Regions from separate parts of the Micromonospora cynarisoli genome, predicted to be linked through region 1. Evidence: riboswitches for the same ligand, from Rfam matches in the RefSeq annotation. Region 1 holds a riboswitch; each other region holds the start of a gene.
What was found. Region 1 has a riboswitch for cobalamin ahead of bluB (5,6-dimethylbenzimidazole synthase). Riboswitches for the same ligand answer to the same signal wherever they lie in the genome.
Positions count from the first base shown of each region.

Region 2: another riboswitch for cobalamin. It lies ahead of cobN (cobaltochelatase subunit CobN); the one in region 1 lies ahead of bluB (5,6-dimethylbenzimidazole synthase).
Region 3: another riboswitch for cobalamin. It lies ahead of Q2K16_RS01000 (peptidase); the one in region 1 lies ahead of bluB (5,6-dimethylbenzimidazole synthase).

Region 1 covers NZ_CP130426.1:2,116,234-2,125,784, reverse strand. Annotated here, with positions in the region: gene Q2K16_RS08685 (helix-turn-helix transcriptional regulator) at 1-644, shown strand, start outside; gene Q2K16_RS08680 (class I SAM-dependent methyltransferase) at 832-1,629, opposite strand; gene Q2K16_RS08675 (LLM class flavin-dependent oxidoreductase) at 1,756-2,790, opposite strand; gene Q2K16_RS08670 (TetR/AcrR family transcriptional regulator) at 3,009-3,581, opposite strand; gene Q2K16_RS08665 (SDR family oxidoreductase) at 3,666-4,547, shown strand; cobalamin riboswitch at 5,012-5,209, shown strand; gene bluB (5,6-dimethylbenzimidazole synthase) at 5,247-5,891, shown strand; gene Q2K16_RS08655 (hypothetical protein) at 6,348-8,048, shown strand; gene Q2K16_RS08650 (tetratricopeptide repeat protein) at 8,108-9,551, opposite strand, start outside.
Region 2 covers NZ_CP130426.1:1,423,431-1,432,981, reverse strand. Annotated here, with positions in the region: gene Q2K16_RS06015 (LacI family DNA-binding transcriptional regulator) at 1-842, opposite strand, end outside; gene Q2K16_RS06010 (Gfo/Idh/MocA family protein) at 998-2,149, shown strand; gene Q2K16_RS06005 (dihydrodipicolinate synthase family protein) at 2,146-3,297, shown strand; gene Q2K16_RS06000 (sugar phosphate isomerase/epimerase family protein) at 3,369-4,166, shown strand; gene Q2K16_RS05995 (MFS transporter) at 4,541-5,782, shown strand; gene Q2K16_RS05990 (hypothetical protein) at 5,978-6,313, shown strand; cobalamin riboswitch at 6,529-6,658, shown strand; gene cobN (cobaltochelatase subunit CobN) at 6,966-9,551, shown strand, end outside.
Region 3 covers NZ_CP130426.1:268,132-277,682, forward strand. Annotated here, with positions in the region: gene Q2K16_RS00970 (ECF transporter S component) at 1-251, opposite strand, end outside; gene Q2K16_RS00975 (ABC transporter ATP-binding protein) at 248-1,885, opposite strand; gene Q2K16_RS00980 (CbiQ family ECF transporter T component) at 1,882-3,123, opposite strand; gene Q2K16_RS00985 (hypothetical protein) at 3,116-4,021, opposite strand; gene Q2K16_RS00990 (prenyltransferase/squalene oxidase repeat-containing protein) at 4,018-5,463, opposite strand; cobalamin riboswitch at 5,603-5,716, opposite strand; gene Q2K16_RS00995 (hypothetical protein) at 5,810-6,295, opposite strand; gene Q2K16_RS01000 (peptidase) at 6,328-7,371, opposite strand; cobalamin riboswitch at 7,473-7,600, opposite strand; gene Q2K16_RS01005 (HNH endonuclease family protein) at 7,910-8,587, shown strand; gene Q2K16_RS01010 (hypothetical protein) at 8,689-9,051, opposite strand; gene Q2K16_RS01015 (extracellular solute-binding protein) at 9,077-9,551, opposite strand, start outside.

The DNA.
Region 1 (9,551 bases):
GGATGCTCGCCTCGATCGCCCAGGGCCTGCACCTGTCGATCGACGAGCGCGACCACCTGTTCCGCCTCGCCGGCCACCAACCGCCCCCCAGGGGCACCTCCAACGACCACATCAGTCCCGGTCTGCTGCGGGTGCTGGACCGGCTGGACGACACCCCCGCCGAGATCGTCACCGAGCTGGGCGAGACCCTGCGGCAGTCCCCGATGGGCGTCGCGCTCACCGGTGACACCACCCGCTACACCGGGCCGGCCCGCAGCGCGGGCTACCGGTGGTTCACCGACCCCGCCGTCCGTCGCTTCTACGCGCCCACCGAGCACGCCTTCCTGACCCGCATGTACGTCTCCGGGCTACGTCAGCTGGTCACCCTCCGGGGCCCGGAGTCGCGGGCGGCGTACCTGGCCGGACTGCTGCTGGCCGCCAGCGAGGAGTTCCGCCGGGTGTGGGACGACCACGAGATCGGGGTACGTCCGCACGGGGTCAAGCACTTCGTCCACCCTGAGGTCGGCGCGCTGGAGTTGAACTGCCAGCGGCTGGTCGACCCGGACCAGGCCCACTCGCTGATGGTCTACACCGCCGTTCCCGGCAGCGAGAGCTACGAGAAGCTCCAGATGCTGTCCGTCATCGGTGCCCAGCCGCTCCGCTGAGGCGCCTCCCGCCGGCCCCGCTCTCGCCGCTGTGGTTGAAGGCCCTGGCCACACCGGCGGCGGCATCCGCCAGCGGGGCCAGGTGCCCGTGGTCGCCGTACTCGGCGGCGGTGTCGAGCATGGCCAGCAGGTGCTGGCTGAGCGGCCGGTACTCCGGCCAGCATGCCGGCCGGTCGTAGCGCAGGTGTCAGGACACCCGGTGGGCGAGGGTGAGTTGCGTGAGGTACCGCTTGGTGACGACACCCTCGTGCGCACGGTCGATGAGGCCACCGATGCAGGCCAGCAGGCGGTCGCGGTCGGGCTGCGGAAGCGAGCGGGTGCCGGAGTAGGTCATCAGCAGGTCCAGGTAGGTTGCGGTGGTGTACGACTGCTCCCACTCGTACCGGAGGAACTCGACCGGACCGAAACGTCCGGACTGGTCGATCTCCGCCGAGTCGCGAGGATGGTCGGCGGCCGGCGTGAGGCGTAGGCCCGGCGGCGTTCTCGGGTCGAACCGCTCGTAGCAGCCCTGCACGTCGACGAAGAACCGTTCGGTGCCGCCCGCCACATGCTCGGTGTGGATGACGGCCAGGGTGCCGCCCGGCCGCAGCACGTCCGCCGCCCTGCCCACCCGGATGTCCGGGTCGATCCAGTGGAACGCGGTAGCCGCGAGGACCAGGTCGAACGGCGTCACCGGGGCCACCCACTCCTCGAACGCGGCCACCTCGACCGTGACGTTCGGGAGGCCACGCAGATTGTGGACCGCGACGGCCGCCATCTCCGCGCTCAGCTCGACGGCGTGGACGGCGTAACCGCGTTCCGCGAGCACCCGCGTGGCCTGGCCGGTGCCGCTGCCGATCTCCAGCACCCGCGCGCCGGCGTCGAGGCCGGCGATTCGCGCCAGATCGTCGAACAGCCGGTCCGGATAGCCGGGCCGGGCGCGGTCGTAGCGGGCGGCGTCCTGCCCGAAGACGGTACGGAGAGTCTCCCGGTCGGTGTCGCTCACGAACACAGACTACGGCTGACCGGAGGCAGTCCACCCTGTTCCGTGGGCCGCGCGGGGAGAATCCGGACCAGAGACCTGCGACGCAGGCCGGGCAGTGGGCTCCCTGCTCAACCTGGCCGGCCCGCGTCAGCGGCTGGGGTGCCACCCGAGCGCGGGGCCGAGCCGGGTCGCCATGTCGGTGAGGATCTGCGCGTAGTCGGCAGGCGTGAAGGTGAAGGGCAGGGCGAACGCAACCTCGTCGACCTCGCGGAACGCGACGTTGTCGAGCAGTCGTTCGGCGATCAGCTCCGACGGGCCGACGAGGTCGGGGGCGAACATCATCCGGGCCGGACCCTGGGGTGACGCGGTTCGGGGCGTGCGTTGCCGGGCGTACTCCTCGTAGCGGGCACGTTGGGTCGGGGTGGCGGTGTCGGTGGGGATGACGACGAGTCCCTGTGAGACACGAGCCCGTCCGCCGTCGGGGTGGTGGGCGCGGAACGTCCGGATGTGTGAGAGCTGGATCTCGGTGAAGTCGGTGGACTCCTCGGCCTTGACCACGCTGCTGGTGAGCAGGTTCATGCCCTGCTCGCCGGCCCAGCGGGCGGAGTGGAGGCTGCCGGCGCCGTACCACATCCGGGCGGCCAGGCCGGGGGAGTGCGGTTGCACCCGGCGGGAGAACTGTTCGAAACCCTCGAAGCCCTCGACGTCGCTGGCCGGCTCACCGCGAACGAGGTCGAGCAGCCGTCGTACCCGCGTGTAGCTGAAGTCCTCCGCCTCGGCGGTGTCCGGGTAGAGCGATCGGCGGACCCGGTCGTAGTGCATCGGTGGGCCGACGCTCACCCCGGGGTTCAGGCGCTCGCCGGAGAGGATGTCGACCGTGGCCAGGTCCTCGGCCAGCCGCAGCGGGTTCTCCCAGCCGAGCGGGATGACCGCGGTGCCGAGCTCGATGTGCCGGGTCCGCTGTGAGGCCGCCGCCAGGACGGCGATCGGTGAGGAGATGCCGTACTGGAGGTGGCGGTGGCGTACCCAGGTGCTGTCGAAGCCGAGTTGCTCGCCCAACTCGATGAGCTGGAGTGTCGCCTCGTGGCCGGTGCGGGGGTCGGCCTCGTCGAACAGGCCGATGGTCAGGAAGCCGAGCTTTCGCAGCGGTGCCGACTGCTTCGACGCGGGTGTTCCACTCACCGTTAGCCTCCAAGGATGCCCACCCAGGGACCTGAAACCCTACCTGGTCGGTAGGGAAATCGATCGTATGCTGCCTGGTCGGCCCACCTCCCGCCGGGTCGCCGACCTTGTGCGGTCCGCAGGAAGGCCGGTGCTGCTGCTCATGGCTGGCCGGTTCGGCGGGCCGGCCGGTGCCCGACGCGCAGGGCCGGAGACCGGCCCGAGATCCGCACGCCGGCTCAGCCGAGTGTCGCGGTCACCGCGCGCAGCTCGCTCAGGGCGGCCAGCGTGTAGCGGGCCAGCCCGTGGTCGGCGTCGGTGTCGGCCCACTCGGCGTAGCCCCGCTTGAACGCGAGCAAGCCCAGCTCCCCGGCCAGTGCCGCGGCCGCGTCGGGGACACCGCGGGCGGTCAGGGCGGCGGTCATCGCGGCGGCCATGCTCACGCTCTTGAGGGCGTCGCGCTCCTGCAGTTCGGTGCTCGCCGCGACTGCCGCTTTGAGTCGGGGTCCGATCTCGCGGTTGAGCGGGCCCATCGCGTCGGACGCCCGCTGCAGGCCGGCCGCGACCGCCTCAAGCGGGGTAGCGTCGGCCGGCGCCTCGGTGATGCCCTCCGCCAGCAGCCGGCTCAGCGTCTCCTGCCCGGCTGCCAGCAGCTCGCGCTTGTCGGGGAAGTGCCGGAAGAACGTGCTCTTGGTGACGCCGGCCCGCTCGGCGATCTGCGCGACCGTGGTGGCGTCGTAGCCCCGCTCGGCGAACAGGTCGACGGCGGCGACGATCAGCCGCTCGCGTGCTCCCGGTTCCCAACGTGCCATGTCGTCCATCATAAGTGATGGGACTCTTGTCCCGTCACGTGCTACGGTGACGGGACAAGAGTCCCATCACTTTCGGGAGCGTCCATGCAGGTCTTCATCACCGGCGGCACCGGGCTGATCGGTTCGGCGGTCGTCGCCGAACTGCTCGCACACGGGCACCGGGTGCTCGCGCTCACCCGCTCCGACACCTCGGCCAAGGCTGCCGAGGCAGCCGGCGCCGAGACGCTCCGGGGCGGCCTGGCCGACCTCGACGTCGTGCGAGCCGGCGCGGCCCGCTCCGACGGCGTGATCCACCTCGCCTTCAGCAATGACTTCAGCAGCCCCGAGGCGGTGGCCGCGGCGGTCGCCGAGGAGACCGCGGCGCTCACCGCTCTGGGCGAGGAACTGATCGGCAGTGACCGTCCGCTCGTGACGGTTTCCGGCACGCCCTGGGTGGCCGGCCGGCTCTCGACCGAGGACGACCCGCTGCCGCTCGAGGGCCCGGTCGGGGGCCGCGGGCGTACCGTAAATTCGATCTTGGCGTTGGCCTCTCAGGGTGTCCGCAGCTCATCGATCCGGCTGCCCCGCACGGTGCACAACCACGGCGAGGGCGGCTTCGCCGGGCTGCTCACCCAGCTTGCCCGGCAGTCGGGCGTCTCCGGCTACCCGGGCGACGGCACCCAGCGCTGGCCGGCCGTGCACGCGGTCGACGCCGCCGTGCTGTTCCGGCTCGCCCTGGAGAACGCGCCGGCCGGCACCGCCTGGCACGCGGTGGACGACGAGGGCGACGCGGTGCGGGATATCGCCGAGGTCATCGGGCGGCGGCTCGGCCTGCCGGTGCAGCAGATGCCCGAGGAGACGTTCGGCCCGCTTGGCGAAATCTTCGCCGCCGATCAGCCGTCGTCGAGCGCACACACCCGGGCGACCCTCGGCTGGACGCCGACCCACCCGAAGCTGCTCACCGACCTGGAGAACCTCCAGCCCTGACCGGTTGCCTTCCGAACGTCGCGAGGACGCTGGTGGAACCGGCTGCCCACAGTGTGTCGTGACCGCCGTTGATCCTCAGGTGGGCGGAGCCGGATGAGCGAGGGTCCGCCACCCGCGACGCCGACGTCGGCTGCTCCTGGCCGTGCCGGTGCGGTGCTGACCACTCGCCTGGTCGCCTGTCAGAGCTTGTCAGAGGCGTCGTGGGGGCGTTCGTGCTCTGGGGGCTGTTGGAGATGAGCCGGGTCAGGTCGGCGGTTCTGCTCGGCACGGCTGCGACGTGGCCGACGTTCCTGCTCGTGGCGGCGGCCATCCTTGTCCCCGGGTGGTGAGGGGTGTCGCCGGCGGGGTGGTGATGGTCAGATGACCGGGGCGAGGGGTGAGCAGGCTACAGGCGTGGGCCTTGGCGTTCAACGCCCCGCGCAAGAAGACAGCGACCAGGCCCGGCGACGCGGGTTAGCATCGGCGGCGGCATGATCGTGCGAGGTGCCCCGCGGTGCGGGGAGAATCGGGAAGCCGGTGTGAATCCGGCACGGGCCCGCCGCGGTGACCGGGGAGCGACCGTCCAGGCGCGAGGAGCGCAGCCACTGGCCGTACGGCTGGGAAGGCGGACGGGTCGGCGTTGATCCGGGAGTCCGAAGACCGGCCTCGCGTCGACCGCCCATCCGTCGAGGGTGGGCCGAGCGCAGCGGGAGCCTGCCTGTGGAACTCTACGACGCCATCCACCGCCGCCGGGACGTCCGGGCCCAGTTCACCGGGGAGCCGGTGCCTGCCGACACCCTGCACCGGATCCTCGACGCCGCGCACGCCGCGCCCAGCGTCGGCCACTCCCAGCCGTGGGACTTCGTCCTGGTGCGGGACCCTGCCGTCCGCCGCCGGTTCCACCGGCACGTGCAGACCGAGCGGGCCACGTTCGCCGCCACCCTGGACGGTGCGGCGGCCGAACGGTTCGCGCGCATCAAGATCGACGGGGTGCTGGAGTCGACGCTGTCGATCGTCGTCACGTACGACCCGCAGCGCGGGGGCCCAGCGGTGCTCGGGCGGCACGCCATCGCCGACGCCGGCCTCTACTCGGTCTGCCTGGCCATCCAGAACCTGTGGCTCGCCGCCACAGTCGAGGGGCTGGGCGTCGGATGGGTCTCCTTCTACCGGGAGTCGTTCCTGGCCGAACTGCTGGGTGTGCCGGCCGGCATCCGGCCGGTGGCCTGGCTCTGCGTCGGGCCGGTCACCCACCTGGAGGCCGTACCCGACCTGGAACGGCACGGCTGGCGACGACGCCGGCCCCTCGCCGAGGCGGTGCACCACGACCGGTGGCTACGACGGGTGACCGACCAACCGAACAGCTAATTCGGGTACGTCGATGCAACGGTCAGGGCGGGCAGGTATGGGTTTGTATGGGGTTCCCCCGTACGGCCCGACGGCGCGCGACGCTCGTCGGCGAGGCCCGCCCCGAGGACGGGCGCCGAGCTATTCCACCTGCGGTGGGAGGGAACGATGATGAGATTGCTACCGCGAGAACGCCGGTCACCGTCCGGGCTGGTGGGCATCGCGATCGCGGCGGTCCTGCTGGGGATGGGGGTGCATGCCAGCGGGGAGGAGAGGCCACCGGCGGCCCAGGGGGATCTTCAGGGCTGGCATGCGAGGATGGTGAGGGTGCCGCGACCGTCGGCGCAGGGCTGTTTCACCGCAACGTATCCCGAGCTGGTGTGGCAGGAGACCGGGTGTGTGGCCCCGCCGTCGGCCCCGATGGCCCCGAACCTCGAACAGGCTCCACGGCGGGACGTCGGTGGCGGGATCGGGATCGTGACGGGAAGACCGGCGGGTGCCGGTCCGATCACCCGCGCGTCCGGCAGTTTCGAGAAGGTGAACCAGCAGAACCTGAGCGTGACCAGCGTCCCGACCGACGGGCCGACCATGCCGGGCAGCTACTCGTTTCAGCTCAACACCAACCACCTCAGGGTCCAGGAGTGCAACGGCTCACCGACCGCCGGCCTGTGCCGGGGCTGGAAGCAGTTCGTGTTCGCCAACGACGGCACCAGGGGCGGCAATCCCAATCCGGATCCCAGTCCCAGCCGCCTCTACGTCGAGTACTGGCTGCTGCACTACAACCCGGACCCGGGCCAGCCGTGCCCACCGGGGTGGACCGAGGCCCCGGACGACTCCGAAACTCACTGCTCGCGCAAGACCGAGGCGATCCAGCTTCCCTACCTGCCGATCCAGAGCATGGCGAGGCCGGCGCTGCGACTGGACGGCGCGGTCACGAAGACGGCCGATGGGCAGGAGACCGACACCGTCACCTTCAACGACGGGTCGGGACGGATCTACTCGTCCACGGGGGCGGGCATCCTCCACCTTTCACCAGCGGATCCCCAGGAACCCGCCTCGGAGTGGACGCAGGTCGAGTTCAACGTGTTCGGCTACGGCCACGGCTCCACGGCGAGGTTCAATCCCGAGGCGAGCTTCAACGTCCGGACGACCGTCGAGGACGGCAGCCCGGTCAAGCCCGACTGTCAGAACTTCGGCTTCAGCAGTGAGCGGAACAACCTCAACTTCGGCCCCCCGGGTCCGGTCCCGTCGAGCCCGGCGCCGGCCGTCGTCATCAACGAGTCGGTCCAGGGGCCGGCGGCGGCGTCGGCCTGCCGCATCGCCGCGGTCGTCGGCGACACCCACCAGTACACGTTCGGTGGCCTGTTCTACGACTTCCAGGCCACGGGCGACTTCGTCGAGGCCCAGGCCGGTTCGACGTTCGAGGTGCAGACCCGCAAGGCGTCCGGTGGCGCGACCTGGCCCAACACCTCGGTCAACCGGTCGGTCGCGCTGAGGATGGGCAACGCGAGGCTGGCGCTGTGCGACGGGACGCGGCTGGTGGTGAACGGCACCACCACCAGTCTGCCGACCGGCGGGTCACTGCTGCTGCCCAACGGGGTGGCGATCGACCGCGTCAACAACGTGTACACGTTCAAGGACCCGTCGGGTAACAGCGTCCGCGCCACCGCCAACACCGGGTACCTCGACCTGGGCGTCGGCGTCGGACCCGGGGCGCCGACGGTGCGCGGCCTCCTGGGCAACCCCAACGACGACCCCCACTACCTGCAGATCAGGGACGGCGACGCCCTGCGCGTTCCGCTCTCCCATTCCGACCTCTACGACAGGTTCGGCAACAGTTGGCGGGTCAGCCCCTCCGCCACCCTGCTGCAACCCTGCACCACCGTCGCCGTGGGCAACCCGACGGCACCGTTCTACGCCGGCAACCTCAACCAGAACACCAGGCTGTGGGCGCAGGAGGTCTGCCGCACCCGGCAGGTCGCCACGCTGTGGCTGGACACGTGCGCCCTGGACGTCGGTGTGCTCGGCGTGTCCGCCTCCACCGTCTACCTCGGACTCCAACGACCGGACGTCGACGCCAACCCCGTGCAACCACCGGTCTGCGTACCCGGCAACACCCATCCGACCTGCCCCACACCGACGTGTTCCCCAGCGGGATGTCGACGGGCCGGCGGGTGATCCCAGCCGCCAGGAACGTGCGGTCTCCGGAGAACAGGGCGGCTCTGGAGACCGCGCGGTCAGCTGTGGGGGCCCACGTCGTCGAGGGCGGCGAGGCAGGCGCGGATCTGGTCGGCTTCGGGAGTGCCGAGGTCCGTGTAGATGGCCAGGGCATGCTGGTAGTGGTCACGGGCCCGGTCGCGCCGGTCGAGGGCGCGGTGGGCGCCGGCGAGCCCGGCCTGGGCGCGGGCCCGCTGGTCCCGGGCGCCGATCTCGGCGGCGATGGTGTGGGCGGCAGTGTGGTGGGTGAGCGCGTCGGAGGCGTGGCCGGCGGCGAGCGTGGCCTCGCCGAGCCCGTTGAGCGCCCACGCCGCGCCGTGCCTGTCGCCGGTCATCTCCAGGATCGTCAGGGCCTGCCGGTGATGCCGGGCGGCCTCGGTGGGCTGTCCGAGGTGCCGGTGGAGGGTGCCCAGCCCGTCCAGCGCCCAGGCCTCACCGTTGCGGTGACCGGCCTGACGGAACAGGACGAGCGCCCGGTCGAGGTTCTCCGCAGCCGCCCCGTACCGGCCCGATCGGGTGTCGACCTCCGCGAGGTTGGCCAGCGACACCGCCTCACCGGCGTGGTCTCCGCTGCGTCGGTACAGGGCGAGTGCCTGTCGGAGGTGCCGGGCGGCCCTGCGGTAGTGGCCCAGCCGCTGTTCGACGTCGCCGAGGTTGCTCAACGCGCGGGCCTGGCCGGTCTGGTCGCCGGCCCGCAGGTGCGCGGTCCGGGCCTGCGCGAAGTGGGCGGCGGCCTTGCGGTAGTGGCCGAGCCGCTGTTCGGCGACGCCGAGGTTGGTGTGGGTCCGGGCCTGCCCGAACCCGTGCCCGGTCTGGCCGAACAGGTGCAGGGCCGTGGTGAGGTGCTCGACGGCGGACTCGTACCGGGCGACCCAGAGATAGGCCACGCCGAGATCGGTCAGGGCGTGGGCCTGCTCGGTGACGTCGTCGGTGTGCGTGGCCGCGTGGTGTGCGTGGCTGTGGACGGTGACGGCGTCGCTGCCGTGACCGCCGGCGAAGTAGCGGTACAGGATGCGGGAGAGGCGTGTCGTGTGGGTGGGCCAGCCGTGGTTGGCGGTGTGGGCTGCGACGGTGACCAGGGTGGGCCGTTCGGTGTCGAGCCAGGCCAGAGCGTTGTCCGGGTCGGTCAGGTCAGGGGCGGGTGTGCCGGTCGGCGGAATCTGGGGGCGGAGGTGCGCCTGGGCGGGGTGCAGGGCGTTCATCGCGCTGGCCGCCGTGGCGAGATAGTGGTCGAACAGGCGGGTCAGAGCCTCCCGGCGGTCGGCGGGGCGGACCTCGTCGTGTGCGCGGGTGATGGCGAAGGCCCGGACGAGGTCGTGCAACGTGTAGCGGCCCGAGGCGGACTGCTGGAGGAGATGGTCGCGGCGCAGGTGGTCCAGGTGCGTGCGGGTGGTGTCCAGGTCGGTGCCGGTCAGGGCGGCGGCGGCGTAGGCGTCAGTGTCCTGCCCGGGGTGCAGCGCCAGC
Region 2 (9,551 bases), 690 kb from region 1:
TCGTCGAAGCCGACCACCGACACCTGCCCGGGGACCGGCACGCCCCGGGCGCGCAGCAGGGTCAGCGCGCCGACGGCCATCGAGTCGTTCAACGCCACCAGCGCGGTCAGTCCGGGGACGGCGTCGAGCAGTTCACCGGCGGCGCGGGCGCCCCCGTCGCGGTCGAAGTCGGCGTACCGGACGCGTTCGGCGGGCAGCGGGTGGCCGCCCTCGGCGAGCGCGGCGCGCAACCCGTCGAGCCGGTCGGTGATGGTGGTCAGCACCTGCGGGCCGGCGACCACCCCGATCCGGGTGTGCCCCCGGCGCAGCAGTTCCGCGCCGAGCAGCCGACCACCGTCGGTGTTGGCCGGCATCACCGCGTCGCCCGGGTGCTCGTGCCGGCCGACCACCGCCACCCGGCCGCCCGTCGCCTCGTAGGCGGCCAGCTTCTCGGCGAGCCGGGCGGTGAAGGTGGCGTCGTGGTAGCCGGAGCCGGCCAGCACGATCGCGGCGACCTGCTGGGCACGCAGCATCTCCACGTACTCCAGCTCGCGTTCCGGGTCGCGGTAGCTGTTGCAGATGATGACGAGCCGGCCGTGGTCGGTGGCGACCCGTTGCAGCCCCCGGGTCAGCTCGGCGAAGTACGGGTCGGAGACGTCGTGCACCACCACGCCGACCACGCTGCGCTGCGGCCGGGCCAGCAGCTGGGCGTGCGCGTTGGGCACGTACCGCAGGTCGGCGACGGCCCGCAGCACCCGTTCGCGCAGCTCGTCGGCGACCGGTTTGCTGCTGCCGTTGATCACCCGGGAGGCGGTGGCGGGGGAGACTCCGGCGCGGCGGGCGACATCGGCCAGCGTCGCCATGGGCACCCCCGAAAGTGTCCGGGCCCGGTCGGGGCCGCACGGTAGCGGACAGGTTACCGCAACGGGCGACGGCGGCCCCTTGCCCGTGGTGGGGCGGCCACCTAGGCTGCTAGGAAAGCGCTTACCCATGCGATGTGCAAAGGGGAAGGACGACCATGACCCGAAGGTCGATCGGCATCATCGTCAACGGCGTCACCGGTCGGATGGGCTACCGCCAGCACCTGGTCCGCTCCCTGCTCGCCCTGCGCGAGCAGGGTGGCCTGGCGTTGGGCGACGGCACCCGGATCTGGCCCGAGCCGATCCTGGTCGGCCGGGACGAGACCCGGCTGCGGGCGGTCGCGGAACGGCACGGCCTCACCGACTGGACCACCGACCTCGCCGCCGCCCTCGCCCGCGACGACGCGGAGATCTACTTCGACGCCCAGGTGACCCAGCAGCGGGAGAAGGCCATCCGCCAGGCCATCGACGCCGGCAGGCACATCTACACCGAGAAGCCGCTCGCCGAGTCCAGCGCCGCCGCGTGGGAGCTGGTCCGGGCCGCCGACGCCGCCGGCATCCGCACCGGCGTCGTCCAGGACAAGCTCTTCCTCCCCGGGCTGCGCAAGCTCAAGCGGCTGATCGACGGCGGGTTCTTCGGCCGCATCCTCTCCGTCCGGGGCGAGTTCGGCTACTGGGTCTTCGAGGGCGACTGGCAGCCCGCCCAACGCCCCTCATGGAACTACCGCGCCGAGGACGGCGGCGGCATCGTGATGGACATGTTCCCGCACTGGCAGTACGTGCTGGAGGAGCTGTTCGCCCCGGTCCGGGCGGTCACCTGCGTCGCCGCCACGCACGTCCCGCAGCGCGTCGACGAGGCCGGCCGGCCCTACCCGGCCACCGCCGACGACGCCGCGTACGGCATCTTCGAACTCGACGGCGGGATCATCGCCGCGCTCAACTCGTCCTGGACCACCCGCGTGCACCGCGACGAACTGGTCGAGTTCCACGTCGACGGCACCGAGGGCAGCGCCGTCGCCGGGCTGCGCCGCTGCCGGGTCCAGCACCGGGCGGTCACCCCCAAACCGGTGTGGAACCCCGACCTGCCCGCCACCGAGGACTTCCGGGCCCAGTGGACCGAGGTGCCCGACAACGAGGAGTTCGACAACGGCTTCAAGGTGCAGTGGGAGGCGTTCCTGCGGCACGTCGTCACCGGCTCCCCGTTCGGCTGGGACTTCCTGGCCGGCGCACGCGGCGTGCAACTCGCCGAGCTGGGGCTGCGCTCGGCCCGGGAGGGCCGCCGGGTCGAGGTGCCGGAGCTGTCCCGGTGACGGCCGTCGTCCGGCTGCCCGACGGCGGCACCCACCGGCTACGCGGGGGCGCGGGCCACGGACGCCCCGCCGGCCCGTCGACCACCCGGACGGCGTACGCGGCGGCGCACGTCGTCGCCGACCCGCGCGCGGAGAACGTCCCGGGCGCCCCGGCCGCCGTCGACTGGGACCGCACCCTCGCCTTCCGGCGGCACCTCTGGTCGTACGGGCTGGGGGTGGCCGAGGCGATGGACACCGCCCAGCGCGGTGCGGGCCTGGACTATCCGGCCACCCGGGAGCTGATCCGGCGCAGCGCCGCCGAGGCAGGTGCGGTCGGCGGCCGGATCGTCGCCGGGGTCGCCACCGACCAGCTCCCACCCGGGCCGGCAACGGTGATCGAGGTGACCCGGGCGTACGCCGAGCAGCTCGCCGACGTCGCCGCCGCCGGCGCCCGCCCGGTGCTGATGTGCAGCCGGCACCTGGCCGCCGCCGCCACCGGCCCCGACGACTACCTGCGGGTGTACGACGACCTGCTCACCGCCGCCGACCAGCCGGTGGTGCTGCACTGGCTCGGCGACATGTTCGACCCGGCGCTGACCGGCTACTGGGGCTCGACCGACCTCGACGAGGCCACCGAGACGGTGCTGCACCTGGTCAAACAGCACCAGGGCAGGGTCGACGGGATCAAGGTGTCCCTGCTCGACGCCGACCGGGAGGTCGCGTTGCGCCGCCGCCTGCCCGCCGGGGTGCGCCTCTACACCGGTGACGACTTCCACTACCCGGAGCTGATCCGGGGCGACGAGCAGGGCCACTCCGACGCCCTGCTCGGCGTCTTCGCGGCCATCGCGCCGGCCGCCGCCGCCGCGCTCGCCGCCCTCGACGCCGGTGACCTGGACCGCTACGACGCGGTGTTCGCCCCGACCCTGCCGCTGGCCCGGCACCTGTTCGCCGCGCCGACCTGGTTCTACAAGACCGGCATCGTGTTCCTGGCCTGGCTGGCCGGGCACCAGGAGCACTTCACCATGCTGGCCGGGCAGCAGTCCGGCCGGTCCCCGGCGCACCTGGCCCGGCTGCTCGTCCTCGCCGACGCCGCCGGGCTGCTGCCCGACGCCGACCTGGCCGCCGCGCGGGCCCGGGCCTACTTCACCGTGGCCGGGGTGGCCCAGTGACCGCCCCCACGCCGTCCGGTGCCGGCCCGAGACCGCCCGACGAGGCGGCCCGGGTGGTGGCGACGCCGGGGCTGGAACGGTTCTCGTTCAACCAGGCCACCGCCCAGCACTGGCCGCTGGAGGCGGCCGTCGCCGGCTGCGCGGCGGCCGGGGTGCCCGGCATCGGCCTGTGGCGGGAACCCGTCCAGGAGTACGGGCCCGACCGGGCCGCCAAGCTGGTCCGCGCCGCCGGGCTGACCGTCACCTCACTGTGCCGGGGCGGGTTCTTCACCACCCCCGACTGGTGGGACGAGAACCGGCGGGCCATCGAGGAGGCGGCCACCCTCGGCACCCGGGAGCTGGTGCTGGTCTCCGGTGGACTCCCACCGGGCAGCCGTGACGTCGACGGGGCCCGCCGGCAGGTCGCCGACGCCGTCGCCGCGCTCGTCGACGAGGCCACGGCAGCCGGGGTACGCCTCGCCATCGAACCGCTGCACCCGATGTTCAGCGCCGACCGGTGCGTCGTCGCCACCCTCGGCCAGGCCCTCGACATCGCCGAACGGTTCGACCCCGCCGTGGTCGGCGTGGTGGTGGACACCTACCACGTCTGGTGGGACGACACGGTGTACGCGCAGATCGCCCGGGCCGGCGGGAGGATCGCCGCGTTCCAGGCGGCGGACTGGGTGACCCCGCTGCCGGAGGGGGTGCTGCTCGGTCGGGCGCTGCCCGGCGAGGGCTGTGTGGAGCTGCGCCGGCTGCGCGAGGCGGTCGACGCCGCCGGGTACTCCGGGCCGGTCGAGGTCGAGGTGTTCCAGGCGGCGCTCTGGTCCCGCCCCGGCCCGGACATCCTCACCGCCACCATCGACGCCTACCTGGCCCACGTGTCCTGAGCGGACCGTGAGCGGGGACTGCTGCGGGATCCGGGCGGCCCGTCGTCGCGGGGGCCCGGTCGACCGCCGGGGTAGCGGGAGGGCAGGCACCCCAGCGGTGGACAGGCATACCGGTCGGTGGCACATCGCGCCCCACCGCAGGCCGGTGGCGGTGGGGAGGAGCCAGGGCTGGGCGAGCAGCAGGCTGGCCTCGCCGACCGGTGCCGCGCCATCGTCGTCCGGCCGTGCCGCTGCGGTAAGGAGCACATTGCGCTTGTGGCCGTGACGAAAGCGGTGTGAGATCAAGCGGTGGGACGTCGGGGTCGGCCGGGACACACCGGGCCGGGGGAACGGCCACACGGGAAAGTGACGCCACAGGAAGAGGACCGCGCGCCGTGAACACCGCGACCGAGAACCGAACCGTCCCGCCCGGTGTGGTACGGGCCGCCCGCAACGGTGTCGCGGTGGTCTTCGCCCTCAACGGCCTCGCCGTGGCCACCTGGTTCTCCCGGATCCCGGCGGTCCGCGACGCGCTCGGGCTCAGCGCCGGCCGGCTCGGACTGCTGCTACTGGCCATGTCCGGGGGCGCGGTGCTGGCGCTGACCACCGCCGGCCTGGTGACCCAGCGGCTCGGGCCGGCCCGCACCGTCGCCACCTCGACCGTGCTGGTGGCGGTCGGGCTGGTCGGGGTGGGTGTCGCCGCACCGCTCGGCTCGCTGCCCGGCGTCGCGGTCGGCCTGTTCGCCCTCGGCTACGGCTCCGGCACCTGCGACGTGGGGATGAACGTCGAGGGCGCGGCGGTGGAGAAACGGCTCGGCCGCACCATCCTGCCCCGCTTCCACGCCGCCTGGAGCCTCGGCTCGGTGGCCGGCGCCGGGCTCGGCGCGGGCGCGGCCCGGCTCGGCGTGCCGATCACCGTGCACCTGGCGGTGCTGGCGGCGGTGGTGCTCGGCGGCACCCTGCTGGGGGCGCGCAACTTCCTGCCCACCCCGGCCGCCTCGACCGCCGACGGCGCCGCGTCGACCCGCCGGGGTGGCCTGCTCGCGGCCTGGCGGGAGCCGCGCACCCTGCTCATCGGCGCGCTGGTGCTGGTCATGGCGTTCACCGAGGGCAGCGCCAACGACTGGCTGGCGGTCGCCTTCGTCGACGGCTACGGGGTCAGCGAGGCCGCCGGGGCCGCCGCCTTCGGGGTCTTCGTCGCCGGTATGACCATCGGCCGGACCGCCGGCACCGTGGCCATCGACCGTTGGGGCCGGGTGCCGGTGCTGATCGGCACGATCCTGCTGGCCGCCGCCGGCTCCCTGCTGGCGGTGCTGGCCGGCTCCGGGCCGCTCGCCGTCGTCGGCGTGGTCCTCTGGGGGCTCGGCGCGTCGCTCGGCTTCCCGGTCGGGATGAGCGCCGCCGCCGACGACGAGGAACGCGCCCCCGCCCGGGTCAGCGTCGTCGCGGTGCTCGGCTACACGTCGTTCCTGGCCAGCCCGCCGCTGCTCGGCCTGCTCGGCGACCACATCGGCATCCTGCACGCCCTGCTGGTGGTGCCGGTGCTGCTGATCCCCACCCTGGCGCTGGTGCCGGCGACCCGTCCGCCGGCCGGCACCGGCCCGCAGCACTCCGCCGGTCCGGTACCGGAAAACTGACAGGCGTCGGCCCCGCCGGTATCGGGTGCGCGGCCGTTCCCCGGTGCCGCCGCCGCGTTCTACGTCCCACCCCCGACGAACCGGCCGCCCTCGACCGGCGGTGAACGGGCCGCTCAGCCGGCTGTCACCGGGCTCGCAGCGCCCACCCAGGTGGGGGTGCTCCACTGGAGGGACGCCGAGGAGAGGAACGGGCAGATGGGCTGGTTCAGCCGGCGGCCCCGGGCCGACGAGGGCATCCCGACCAAGCTCGACCGGGAGGCCACCCGGGACGACCTGACCGCGTTGGCGGACTTCGTGGCCGCCCACCGGGGGGTGGAGTTCTATCTCGAACCCGAGACGACCGCCACCGACACCACGGTGGTGGCGATCGCGCACGACGGGGAGTGGATCCGCCGCCGCACCGGCTCCCCCCGTACGGCGGCGAAACTGGCCCACCGGCACGCGGTGCCCCTCTACGAGGCGGCGAAGACCGGATACCCGGAGCGGATGCGGGCCTGGAACCGGGCCCACCCCGAGCGTCGCCTCCGCTGACCCCTCAGCCCGACAGCGTCCGGGAGAGGTGTCCCGACCACCGGGCAACGGGCCGTCCGGACCAGCTCCGCGCCGGCCGGTGGGCGGACGCGGACCCTCTCGGGCGGGTGGCCGGCGGCCTCGCCACGGGGGTCGATCGGTGCCGTCGTGGGGCCGTTGGCCGCCGTTGACCTCGGGGTGAGGAGTGTGGCAGCATTCGCGGCCTGACGGCAGTGAAGGAAGTCGGTGCGACTCCGACGCGGTCCCGCCACTGTCACCGGGGAGCGATCCCCCCTCGTGGGTCACGACCGTGCGTGCACGGTTGGAAGGCCGGGGGTGAGCGTCGATCCGGGAGCCAGGATACTTCGGCCGTCGGAGAACCCCAGGGCGTGGACACCCGAGGAGGACCCCGATGACGCGCAGCGTCACTGCCGACCCGATGACGGTCGGTGATTCCCGCATCGCCGTCGAGCCCGCGCCGCCGCGTGCCCCCACCCCCTCCGCCGTCCCCGGCCGTCGTCGGGGCGGTCGGCCTGCCACGTACCGCTGACGGACGGTCCGGGTGCCCCGCCGTCGGCGGGGCGCGTCGTACCTCCGCCGCTGACCGACGTCCCTCCCGCCCCGCTCGGCCCGGCCCCGTCGTCGAGCCGGACGTCACTCTCCGGAGCTGAACGTGCGCATCCTGCTGCTGTCGACCGCCGACACCGATCTGCTCGCCGCCCGCGCCAGCGCCGCCGACTACCGCCTCGCCAACCCCACCCGGGTCGACGTGGCCGCCGTGCCGGCCCTGCTCGACGGGGTCGACCTGGCCGTCGTACGGCTGCTCGGCGGGCGGCAGGCGTGGCCGGACGGCCTCGCGGCGGTGCTCGGCTCCGGGGTCCCCACGATCGTGCTCGGCGGCGAGGCGGTGCCCGACGCGGAGCTGATGGCGGCCTCCACGGTGGCCTCCGGGGTGGCCACCGAAGCGCTGTCCTACCTGGTCGAAGGGGGTGCGGAGAACCTCGCCCAGCTCGCCCGGTTCCTGTCCGACACGGTCCTGCTCACCGGTGAGGGCTTCGACCCGCCCACCCCCACCCCGCCGTACGGCATCCTCGACCACCGCCGCCCGACCACCACGGTCGACCAGGCGGACCCGGCGGCCGGGCGGCAGGACGGCGGGCGGCCCACGGTGGGGATCGTGTTCTACCGGGCGCACGCGCTGGCCGGCAACACCGGTTTCGTGCAGACCCTGGCCGACGCGGTCGACGCGGCCGGCGGCGAGCCGCTGCCGATCTTCTGCGGCTCGCTGCGCGGGCTCACCCCCGGCAACGGGCCGCTGGACCTCTTCGCCCGCTGCGACGCGCTCGTCGTCACCGTCCTCGCCGCCGGGGGGACGGTCGCCGCCGACGCCTCCGGCGGGGGAGACGAGGACGCCTGGGACGTCGGCGCGCTCGCCGCCCTCGACGTGCCGGTGATCCAGGCGCTCTGCCTGACCAGCACCCGGGAGCAGTGGGCGGCAAGCGACGCCGGGCTGTCCCCGCTGGACGCGGCCATGCAGGTGGCCATCCCCGAGTTCGACGGCCGGATCGTCACCGTGCCGTTCTCGTTCAAACGGATCGACGCCGACGGGCTGTCGGTCTACGCCGCCGACGCCGAGCGGGCCGCCCGGGTCGCCGGGATCGCCGTCCGGCAGGCCCGGCTGCGGCACCTGCCCAACTCCGGCAAGCGGGTGGCGATCGTGCTCAGCTCCTACCCGACGAAGCACTCCCGGGTCGGCAACGCCGTCGGCCTGGACACCCCCGCCTCGGCGGTCCGCCTGCTCGCCGCCCTCGCCGCCGACGGATACCACCTCGGCGACGCGCCACCGCCCACCGACGGGGACGCGCTGATCCACGCGCTGATCGCCGCCGGGGGCCACGACGTCGAGTGGCTCACCCCGGAACAGTTGGCCGCCGCCGAGGCCCGGGTGCCGGGGGAGACCTACCGGCGTTGGTTCGACCAGGTGCCGGTCGACCTGCGGGACCGGATGCGGGAACACTGGGGTGAGCCACCCGGCCAGCTCTACACCGACGACGGGGACATCGTCCTGGCCGGGCTGCGGTTCGGCAACGTCACCCTGCTGATCCAGCCGCCGCGCGGCTTCGGCGAGAACCCGATCGCCATCTACCACGACCCCGACCTGCCGCCCAGCCACCACTACCTCGCCGCGTACCGGTGGCTGGCCGCGCCGGTCGGCGACGGCGGCTTCGGCGCCGACGCGGTGGTGCACCTCGGCAAGCACGGCACCCTGGAATGGCTGCCCGGCAAGGGCCTCGGCCTGGCCGCCGACTGTGCCCCCGACGCCGTCCTCGGTGACCTGCCGCTGGTCTACCCGTTCATCGTCAACGACCCCGGCGAGGGCACCCAGGCCAAGCGGCGGGCGCACGCCGTGGTGGTCGACCACCTGGTGCCCCCGATGGCCCGCGCCGAGACCTACGGCGAACTGGCGAAACTCGAACAACTGCTGGACGAGTACGCCACCGTGCAGGCCCTCGACCCGGCGAAGGTGCCGGTGGTCCGGGGGCAGATCTGGGAGCTGGTGCGCGCCGCCGAACTCCACCACGACCTGCACACCGAGGCGATGCCCGCCGCCGACGACTTCGACGACTTCGTGCTGCACCTCGACGGCTACCTGTGCGAGGTCAAGGACGTGCAGATCCGCGACGGGCTGCACGTCCTGGCCGGGGTGCCCACCGGTGAGGCCCGGGTCAACCTCGTCCTGGCCGTGCTGCGCGCCCCGCAGGTGTGGGGCGGCAGCCGCGCCCTGCCCGGCCTGCGGCAGGCCCTCGCCGCCGGCTACGGCCTCGACGAGCAGGCGCTGCTCGCCGAGCCCGGGGCGCGGGCGGCGGTGCCGGCGGCGCTGACCGACGTCGTCGACGGGCCGGCGGTCACCGCCGCCGACGCGGTGGACCTGATCGAGGCGCTGGCCCGACGGCTCGTCCTCGGCATGGAGACCCTCGGCTGGGAGCCCGACCGCGCCGACGCGGTGGTCACGGAGGTGACCGGCCGGTCCTGCCCCGACGCGGCCGAGGTGCTGCGGTTCGCCGCCCGCGAGGTGGTGCCCCGGCTGGACCGCACCACCGACGAGATCACCAACACCCTCGGCGCGCTCGCCGGCCGGTTCGTGCCGCCCGGACCGTCCGGGTCGCCCACCCGGGGGCTGGTCAACGTGCTGCCCACCGGCCGAAACTTCTACTCCGTCGACCCGAAGGCGATTCCCAGCCGCAACGCCTGGGACGTC
Region 3 (9,551 bases), 1.8 Mb from region 1:
GCGTTGACGGCGGCCAACACACCGAGCATCGCCAGGGCCTTGCTGTCGATACCACCGGAGCTGAGTTCAGCCAGGACGAGCGCCACCAGCACCGGCAGCATGACGAGGAAGACCAGCGGAGCCTCACCGGTGCGGGCGGTGCTCTCGGGCTGCGCCGGAATGAAGAACGGCCAGGTGAAGGTGGCCAACGCGGCGGCGGAGGCCAACGCCAGCACCACGGCCGTGCGCGGCGCGACCCGCAGCACACTCATGCCGGTTCCCGGTCCGGGCCCAGCGCGGCGGTGACCTGCTCGACCGTCAGCCACGGCGCCGGGGCGAGCACCTTGGCCACCTGCGGAGCGAACGCCGGCGAGGCCAGCATGACCTCGGCCGTGGTGCCGTCGGCCACGATGTCCCCGTCGGCCATCACGACCACCCGGTCGGCGAGGGTCGCGACGAGCTCGACGTCGTGCGTCGCGACCACCACCGCCCGACCGGCGGCGGCCAGCCCGCGAACCAGGGCGACGAACTGCCGTTTGGCGAGATAGTCCAGACCTCGGGTCGGCTCGTCGAGCAGCACCACCGGTGGGGCTGCGGTGAGCTGCACGGCGAGCACGAGCGCCAGCCGTTGCCCCTCGGACAGGTCACGGGGGTGCCGGTCACCAGGCAGACCGGGGGCGAGCCGGTCGAGCAGGGTGCGACAGGCACCGGCCGCCGCGCCCGTCTCCCGGTCGGCCTGATGGCATTCGGCGTCCACCGTCTCCAGATAGAGCAGGTCTCCCGGGGTCTGCGGAACGAGGCCGACGTGCCGGCGGGCCTGGCCGGCCGACAGCTGCTTCGGGTCAACAAGAGCCCGCCCACCGCCGGCATCGACGGTGACGGTGCCCCCGTGGCGGGGACCGCTGCCCTGCACCGCCCAGAGCAGGCTCGACTTGCCGGACCCGTTGCGGCCCATCAACGCGACGACCCGACCACGATGCAGGTCAAGATCGACGCCGGCCACGGCCACGGTGCCCGGATACCGCACGACGACCTTCCGGGCGGCCAGCACCGGGGCCGTGCCCGAGGCCGACGCCGGGTCGGGAGGCGTCGTGTCGGCGAGCCGCCGACGCAGGGCACCGGCCCGTCGGCGGGCGTCGCGGACCGACAGTGGCAGCGGCGTCCAACCGGCCAGCCGGCCCAGCTCGACCAACGGCGGCGCGAGGTCGACACCGGCCAACACCGTCGCCGGTTCCCCGTCAACCACCCGGCCGTCGCCGGGTAGGTAGAGCAACCGGTCGGCATACTGCACGACCCGTTCCAGGCGGTGTTCGGCAAGCACCACGGTCACGCCGAGGTCGTGCACCAGCCGGGTGACGGCGGCGAGGACATCCTCGGCGGCGGTCGGGTCCAGGGCCGAGGTGGGCTCGTCGAGCACCAGCACCCGGGGGTGGGTGGTGAGGACCGCGCCGATCGCGACCCGCTGCTGCTGCCCACCCGACAGTGTCCGCAGCGGTCGGTGCCGCAGCTCGGCGATGCCGAGCAGATCGAGGGTCTCCTCCACCCGCTTGCGCATCACCGCCGCCGGCAGGGCCAACTGCTCCATGCCGTACGCCAGCTCCTCCTCGACGGTGTCGGTGACGAACCCGGACAGCGGATCCTGACCGACCACACCGACGACGTCGGCGAGATCGCGGGGCGGGTGCCGGCGGGTGTCCCGACCGTTGACGGTGACGCTGCCGTACAGGGTGCCGCCGGTGAAGTGCGGCACCAGGCCGTTGATCGCCCGCAGCAGCGTCGACTTGCCCGCCCCGGTGCGACCGGCGACCAGGCACAGTTCCCCCTCCTCGACCCGCAGGCTCACCTCACGCAGCGGCGGTGGACCGTCGTCGCTGTAGCAGACGGTCACCCGGTCGAATGTGATCACGGGTGACCTCCGGGTACGGAAGTGGCCGGGTTGCCGGTACGGGTGGGTGCCGCGACAGCGCTGACCGGGGTGCCCACCGTCGGCGGGCCGGCCGACGGCGACCCGGGTGGTGGCGGGGCCAGCCACGCCGGCCCCGCCGCCGCCGCGACGACGAGCAGCATCAACGGCGTCACCTCGGGCCAGGTCAGCGGACTGACCGGCGGATAGAGCAACTCCGGGGTGATCGAGCCGGCGAGCAGCGTCAACCCGGCGGCGGCGAGGCCACACCCGGCCACCAGCAGCTCGGCGGCACGCCACCGGTCCGGTCGGTAGCGGCTACGGCGCACCCGACGGCCGGCCAACAGCATCCCGGTCACGGCGACGACCAGGCCGGCGAGGAGCATCGGCAGGCCCAGGTAACCGGACCTGGTGGAGTCGAGCAGCCCGTACGTGCCGGCGCACACACCGACCAGCCCGCCGAGCACCAGCGCCCCCGTCGTGGCGCGCTGACCGGCCGGCACCGCCGCGGTGCGGCCGTAGCCGCGCGAGTCCATCGCCGCCGCCAGCGCCAACGACCGGTCCAGGGCATCGGCCAGCACCGGCAGGGCGATCCCCCGCAGCGCACGCATGCCCCGGCCGGTCGCGCCGCGCAGCCGACGCGCCCGACGTACCCGCAGCACGCTCTCCACCAGTTGCGGCGCGACCGACAACGCCACCACCACGGCCGTGCCCACCGCGTACAGCGCCCCGGGCACCGCCTTGAGGAGCCGTTTCGGGTTGGCCAACGCGTTGGCGGCACCGAGGCAGACCAGCATCGTGGCCAGCCGCAGCCCGTCATAGAAGCCACCGAGGACCTGCTCGACGGCGACCGGCCCGAACAACCGGATGCCCGCCGCCCACTCGGGCAGCGGGATCTCCGGTAGCGACACCAGCAGATGCTCGCCCTGCCCGCCACCGAAAACGATCCGGAACACCACCCGCATCGTGATGATCACCGCACCGAGGACGAGGTACATCCGGAACGCCAGCGCCCACGGTGCGTCGGTGCGCCGCCGCAGCACCGCCAGCGCGGCGACGGCGACGAGCAGCGCCAACAGCAACGGATTGGTGGTGTGGCTGGCCGCCGTGGCCAGGCCGAGCGCCCACAACCACCACGCGCCCGGATGCAACCCCCGCGGCAGCCGGGCGGCCGACCAGTGACGCGGTCCGCGCCCCGGGTCGGCCGCCGCCGCGTCAACCCCGTCCCGACGCTCAGTCATCGGGATCGACGGCACGGCGTCGCCGGGCGGTGACCACGCCACCGGCGGCGAGCACGGCCAGCAGCACCGCCCCGGCGACCGTGCCCAGCGGCAGCCCACCGTCCCCGCTGTCGGAAGCGGCGATCTCGGTCGCCGGCACGCCGGCCGCACCGCCCGATGAGCCGACGACGCCACCGGGCGTCGTCGCCGGCACCGACGTCGGGGATGTCGCCGGCACACCGGCTGACGCCGTGCCCTCCGCGATGGCGCTCGGTGTGCCGGCGGGAGGAAGGGTCGTGGTGTGACCGGCCCCGCCGGCCGGTGGCACGACCGGACCGCCACCTGCGGCAGCCGGTGGCGCGGCCGGCCCGCCACCGGCCGCCGGTGGTGTCGGCGGCGGCGGTGGTGGAGGAGGCGTGGGGGCCGGCCGTTTCGGCGTGACCCCCGGCCTCGGGGCGTCACTGGCGTCGCGGTTGAGCGAGAAGGACCAGCCCTCGAAGCTGCCGGCCGGCGGCTTACGGTTGAGCACGCCCTTGTCGCTGTACGCCCAACCACCCCCGTTCGCGGCATGCCAGTACGACCAGTAGGCGCTGGCCGGCGGGGTGTCCACGCACTTCTCCGAGGCCGCCGACGGCTTGCCGTCGATCCGGCAGATGAACCCCTCACCCCAACGCAGCGTGCCGGTGACCTCGAAACCGGCGTTCTTGAGCGCCGCGAGACCGGTGGCCTGGGTGCCGGAGGCGCAGCGCACCACCGTGCCGCCGCCCAACTCGTGGAAGTCGACCACGACGGTGACCCCCGAGGCGTCCGGGCAGTAGCCGGCCGACCCGGCAGCCACCGCCGGGCTGCCCGGCCAGGACACGGTGCTCACCGCGGTGAGCACGACCACCGCCGCGGCGTGAGCGGCCCGGCTGCTCATTGCGCCCGCCGTCGACGTCCGAGCACCAACAGCACCACACCGCCGCCGATCAGCAGCAGCGCGACCAGCACGTACCCGACGATCGCCACGCCGGTGGTGGGCAGACCGGGCAGTGCGGGAGCGGCCGGGGTGGTGCTCGGTGCGGCGGTGCCGGTCGGCGACACGGTGGGGGAGGGCGTCGCCGGGCTGCCGGTGGCACTCGGGCTCGGACCGGCCGGGCCCGTCGCCGTCGGCGTCGGTACGGCCGTCGGTGTGGGGGACACGGTCGGCGTGGGAGTCGCGGTGCCGCTCGGCGTCGGCGACGTCGGCGGCAGGTCGAGACCGATGCGGCCCAGCGGCACCTGGGCGAGCCCGAGCAGGGCCTGCGCGGTGGCCCTGCGCCACTGGTCCCGGTCGGTGTCCGCGATCCCCGCCGCGACAGCGCCGGTGAACGACTCGGCGTGATAGGCGATCGCGCCCGCGTCACCGGCGGCAGCACCACCGTTCGCCGTCGTGAGCTGCAACTGCGTCACCGCGTGGGCGGCCCGCGCGGCCTGGCTGTCCCGGCCGGCGGCGGCGAGCGCCTGCCCGGCCAGCCCGGTGCTGTTGGAGTTCGCGCCGGTGGTCGGGCCGGAACCGCCGAACGAGCCGTCGGCGTGCTGCTGACCCACCAACCAGTCCGCGCCCCGGCGGGCGGCGTCGGAGGCACCGGTGGCACCGGAGTCGGCGGCGGCCAGCAACGCCTGCACGGCCATCGCCGTGGAGTCGACGTCGAGGGTCGCGCCCGGCTGCTCGTCGCAGGACGGCGAGGGACCGTCCGCGGTGTCCGGGTAGAGCCGGAAGCCGCCCGCCGCACACTGCTGCCGGACGAGGAAGTCGACGGTGTCCTGGGGCAGGTCACCGCTGCGGGCCAGACCCAGCACGGCGAAGGACTGGTCGAAGGTGTTGCTGGCGTCCGGTCCGCTGTCAGCCGTGGTGCGACTGGTGATCCGTCCCCGCTGGTGGCCGGCGTCCACCCCGGCGACCAGGGACAGGGTCACCGCCCGCAGGTCGTACCCGCCGAAGTCGGTGGGATCGGCGCCGGCGGCGGACGCGACGTAGAGCAGCTTCGCGGTGGCCCCACCGTCGGTGAAACCCTCGATGCCCCAGTCGTCGTAGCTGTTGTACGACCGGACGTGCGCGGCGACCTGCCCGGTCGCCGCCTGACGCGTCGACACCGACCCGCCGGTGGCGGACATCGCGATGATGCCGTCGATGGTCAGGCCCCAGTCCTGACCGCCGAACGGTCCCGGCAACGTGCCGTCGGTGAACTCACCTGCCAACCACGAGGTGGCGTCACGCGCGGCGGCGGCATCAGCCGGGGTGGGCGCGGCCACCCCGACCAGGGGCACGGTGGAGGCCGTGACGACAGTCGTCACCACGATCGCGCCGAGACCGGTGGCGAGACGCCGGGACAGAAGCATGGCATTGCCTTTCACAGAGCGGTCGGTGAGAACTCCGGACCACACCCCCGGACACGTCACCCCGCTCCGCGTACTGCGGTGAGCGGGGTGAACGGACCGTCGACGGCAGCCCGGACCTCACCCTGTAAACCTCGACAGTGGAAGCCGCTCGTCCCGGGCGGGGCATTCCGGCTCGCGAGAGGACACTCGCTCACGGCTGCGGGTCAGCGCCGGCTTCTACCGGCTTCCCCCCACACGGGACGTATGCAGTTGTATACCCGGCGCACCGGATGCCGACACGCTACCGCCCTGGCGTCGCAGGACGCCAGGGCGGCCGCCGGCAGCCGACGCGCCGGTCACACCAGGATCAGGGAACAGCGATGCTCGGCGGTGCGCCCGCCCCGAACGACCAGCCCTCGACACTGCCCGGCGCCGGGTTGTAGCTGCTCGCGCCCGAGGAACTGTAGGACCACGACCCGCCTGCCGGGGCATGCCAGTACGACCAGTAGGCGGTGGCCGGCGGCGTGTTGACACACGGCTCGGTCGTGGAAGTGGGCTGGCCGTTGATCCGGCAGACGAACGCCAGACCCCAGCGCGAGGTGCCGGTCACCGTGAAACCGGCCCCCTGCAGGGCGGCCACCCCGGTGGCCGGGTCGCCCAGGGCGCACGCGACCTGCACACCCCCGCCGAGCGCGGCGAAGTCGACCACAACGGTGACCCCTGAGGTGCCGGTGCAGGCGGCGGCGTGCGCCGCCTGCGGCGCGGGCTCCACGGCGGTCAGAGCGACGGCGGCGACGGCGGCGGCCACCAGGCCGGCGAGCCGTACGCGGACGATGGATCGGAGACGGAACACAGGTCCTCCCAGGTTCAGGTCGGGGCGACAGGTCACGGACAGGTGAGGACCGGCGCGCCGGAACCGGCGGCCGCAGCGGAGAGGGTGGCATAGCCGTCCCCGGTCAGGCCCAGGACGGCCTGGCCGGTGGCGCGGGTGGCGGTGGCCGGGTCGAAGGTGCCGCCGTCGAGGTCGACCGCGCCCCGGTCGGCCGGCACCCCGCCGCAACCCACCTGCAGGCTGACCAGGAACGCCCGTGCCCGCGCCCAGGCCAACGGCCGGTGGCCGGTGCGGAGCGCCTGCGCGGCGAGCCCGGTGCTGTTGGCGTTCGGGACACCCGACGAGTCGGCGAAGCTACCGTTGACGCCCTGCACCGACACCAGCCAGCGCAGCCCGGCCGCAGCGGCCGCCGGGCGGCCCGCCGCCTGGAGCGCCTGCACCGCCAGCGCGGTGGCGTCCACATCGGAGACACACACCGGCTCGGCGGGCAGCAGCGGGTATCCGCCGTCCGGGCAGCGGGTCCCGGCCAGCCAGGTGGCGGCGGTCGCAGGCGCGCCCTGCACCGTGCGGTCCAGGGCGAGGATCGCCAAGGACTGGCTGAACGCATTGCTGTAGTTCCCGTACGCCGACCGGTCGGTGAACCGGCCGCTGGGCGATTCCAGCCCCCGTAGCCGGGCGATCAGGTCGACCCCACCGACGTCGGTCGGGTCGCCCCCGCGTACCTGCACGGCGAGGGCGAGCTTCGCGGTCGCGCCGGCGTACGCCTCGGTGCCGCCGTCACCGACGTAACCGTCGCGGACGTCCGGCCGGGTGACCCAGTCCAGTGCCTGCGCCCCGAAGTCGTCGGCGACACCGGCGGCGGCGAAGGCGAACACCGCGTCGAGGGTCAACCCCTGGTCGGGGTAGGCGACGCCGTCGAAGACCACCTCGAATCGTTCGCCGTCGACGAGCTGCCGCGCGAGCCAGCCGGCGGCGGCCCCGGCCCGGTCGACACCGGGGTGCGCGGGCGCAGCGGTCGCAGGTGCGGCGAGGGGAAGAGCGGCGATTACGCCGCAGAACAGGGCGAGCAGGCGGTGCCGGCTCAGGCGGACGACCATCGGAAGCGCCTTTCCGGCCCGGCGGTCGTCAGAACCCGGGCGACCACCACCGGCAGGCAGGATCGACCGGCCTCCGACCCGTGGGCCACGACGGGTGGGGAACGGAAATCACGCGTGCGGCGGGTATTCGGGCTCGCCGTCAGGGTGTCTGCCACCTCGACGACCTACCGTTGCGGGCCAGCGCCGGACTTCGACCGGACTTCCCCCACGCACACGCGTTGATGGAGTTGTCGCGACAGTCTGATCTCCCACGACGGCGGATGTCAATCCGCCACCGATCAAACACCTACGGTGACAGTCGGCGTGATCGTTGCTCCCTGCGGGCTCACGCCGGTCATCGACCGGCAGACGCACGATGACCTGGTGAACGAGCTGGGCATCCGGCAGCCACGGACCAGTCGACGACGTGGTGCGGGCTGCGGCACGGCGCTGGCGTTACTCCCGATCTTTGCGGCTCTTCACGATGAAGCCATCCTGCTGTCATATTCATCGAAGATGTTAAGTGCATCTGCTGTCGATGGTGACCTGGAGGCATGGCATGTCAGGACCGACCACGAAGACGCCCAGGCAGGCCCGACCCTGGGTGCGTGCCGTGACGCTGGCCCTCGCCACGTTCGTCGGCGCAGCCCTCTCGGCGGGCATCGGGGGAACGGCGTCGGCGACGCCGCCGGGCATCCCGTCGAAGGCGACGGCGCAGTCGCAGCTCAACGCTCTCACCGTCGCCGCCGAGGGTTCCACAAGCGGCTACTCCCGGGACCTGTTCCCGCACTGGATCACCGTCAGCGGCAGCTGCGACACCCGTGAGCAGATCCTCAAACGCGACGGCACGTCGGTCGTGGTCAACTCCTCCTGCCAGGCCACGTCGGGCCGCTGGTACAGCCCGTACGACGGGGCGACCTGGACCGCCGCGTCGGACGTCGACATCGACCACGTGGTCCCCCTGGCCGAGGCGTGGCGCTCCGGGGCGAGTTCCTGGACGACCAGCCGCCGGCAGAGCTTCGCCAACGACCTGTCCGGCCCGCAGTTGATCGCGGTGACCGACAACGTCAACCAGTCCAAGAGCGACCAGGACCCGTCGACGTGGCAGCCGCCGCTGTCGGCCTACCGGTGCACCTACAGCAAGATGTGGATCACCGTGAAGTACACCTGGGGCCTACGGCTGCAATCATCGGAGAAGTCCGCCCTGCAGACCATGCTCAACACCTGCTCCTCCTGAACGCCCGCCCACAGCGTGCACGGGCACCTGCCGAACCAGGACACGGCCCGCCGGCAGCGCCGCTGGTGCGTCCCTCCGGTATCTGCCGACGCAACAGCCGTTCACCGAGCGGGCGGCTGACCGGTGGTCGCCGCGGCCTGCGGCTCCGCGGCGTCGCGCGCCGAGCCGGCCGTGGTGTCCGGGCTCGCCGCGGTCTGCAACTGGTACGACCGGTAGGTCAGCCAGAGCGCCACCAACCCGGCGACGGCTGCCGCCACACTGGCGATCTGGTCGGCCAGGTCCGGGCCGAGCGCCAACACCCCGACGACGATGACCAGGACCGCCAACCCGCCGAGCGCCACCGTGCGGACCTGCTGCTGGGCCAGGTGCGCCGTCCAACGGCGCGGCATCACCCTGATCACCAACTCCGCCAGGATGATGCCGGCCATCACCAGGATCGGCACCTGCCACGGCTCGACCTTCACGGACCCTCCTCCACCCGGTCTGCGGTCATCCGAGCGCCGCCTTCATGGCGGCGATGAACTCCGAGGTCAGGTCGGACTCACCGCGCAGCATCCGGGCGGTGTGGTCGACGAAGACCTCGGCGAACGTGCGGTATCCCGGGTGCATCGGCCGGGGCCGGGCATTCTCCACCGCACCGCGTAGTGCTTCCAGGTGTGGGATGACCGCCTGAAGGTTCCTGTCGTTGTACGCCTCGGCCAGGGTCGGGGCGAAGCCGTGCCCGGCGAGGATCTTCTGGGCCGCGGTGCCGGTCATGAAGTCGATGAACCGCCGGGCCTGGTCGGGGTGGGGGCAGGTGCGCGCCAGGGCGAGGCTCTGCCCACCGAGCACCCCGGACTTCAGCGGGTACACCGTGATCTTTCCGGCCAGCAGGTCAGGGTCCTTACGCTGCTGGAGTTCGCGGTACTTCACCGGCCAGTTACGCATGAACGTCGGCTTGTCCTCAACGAACGTGTCCAGGCTC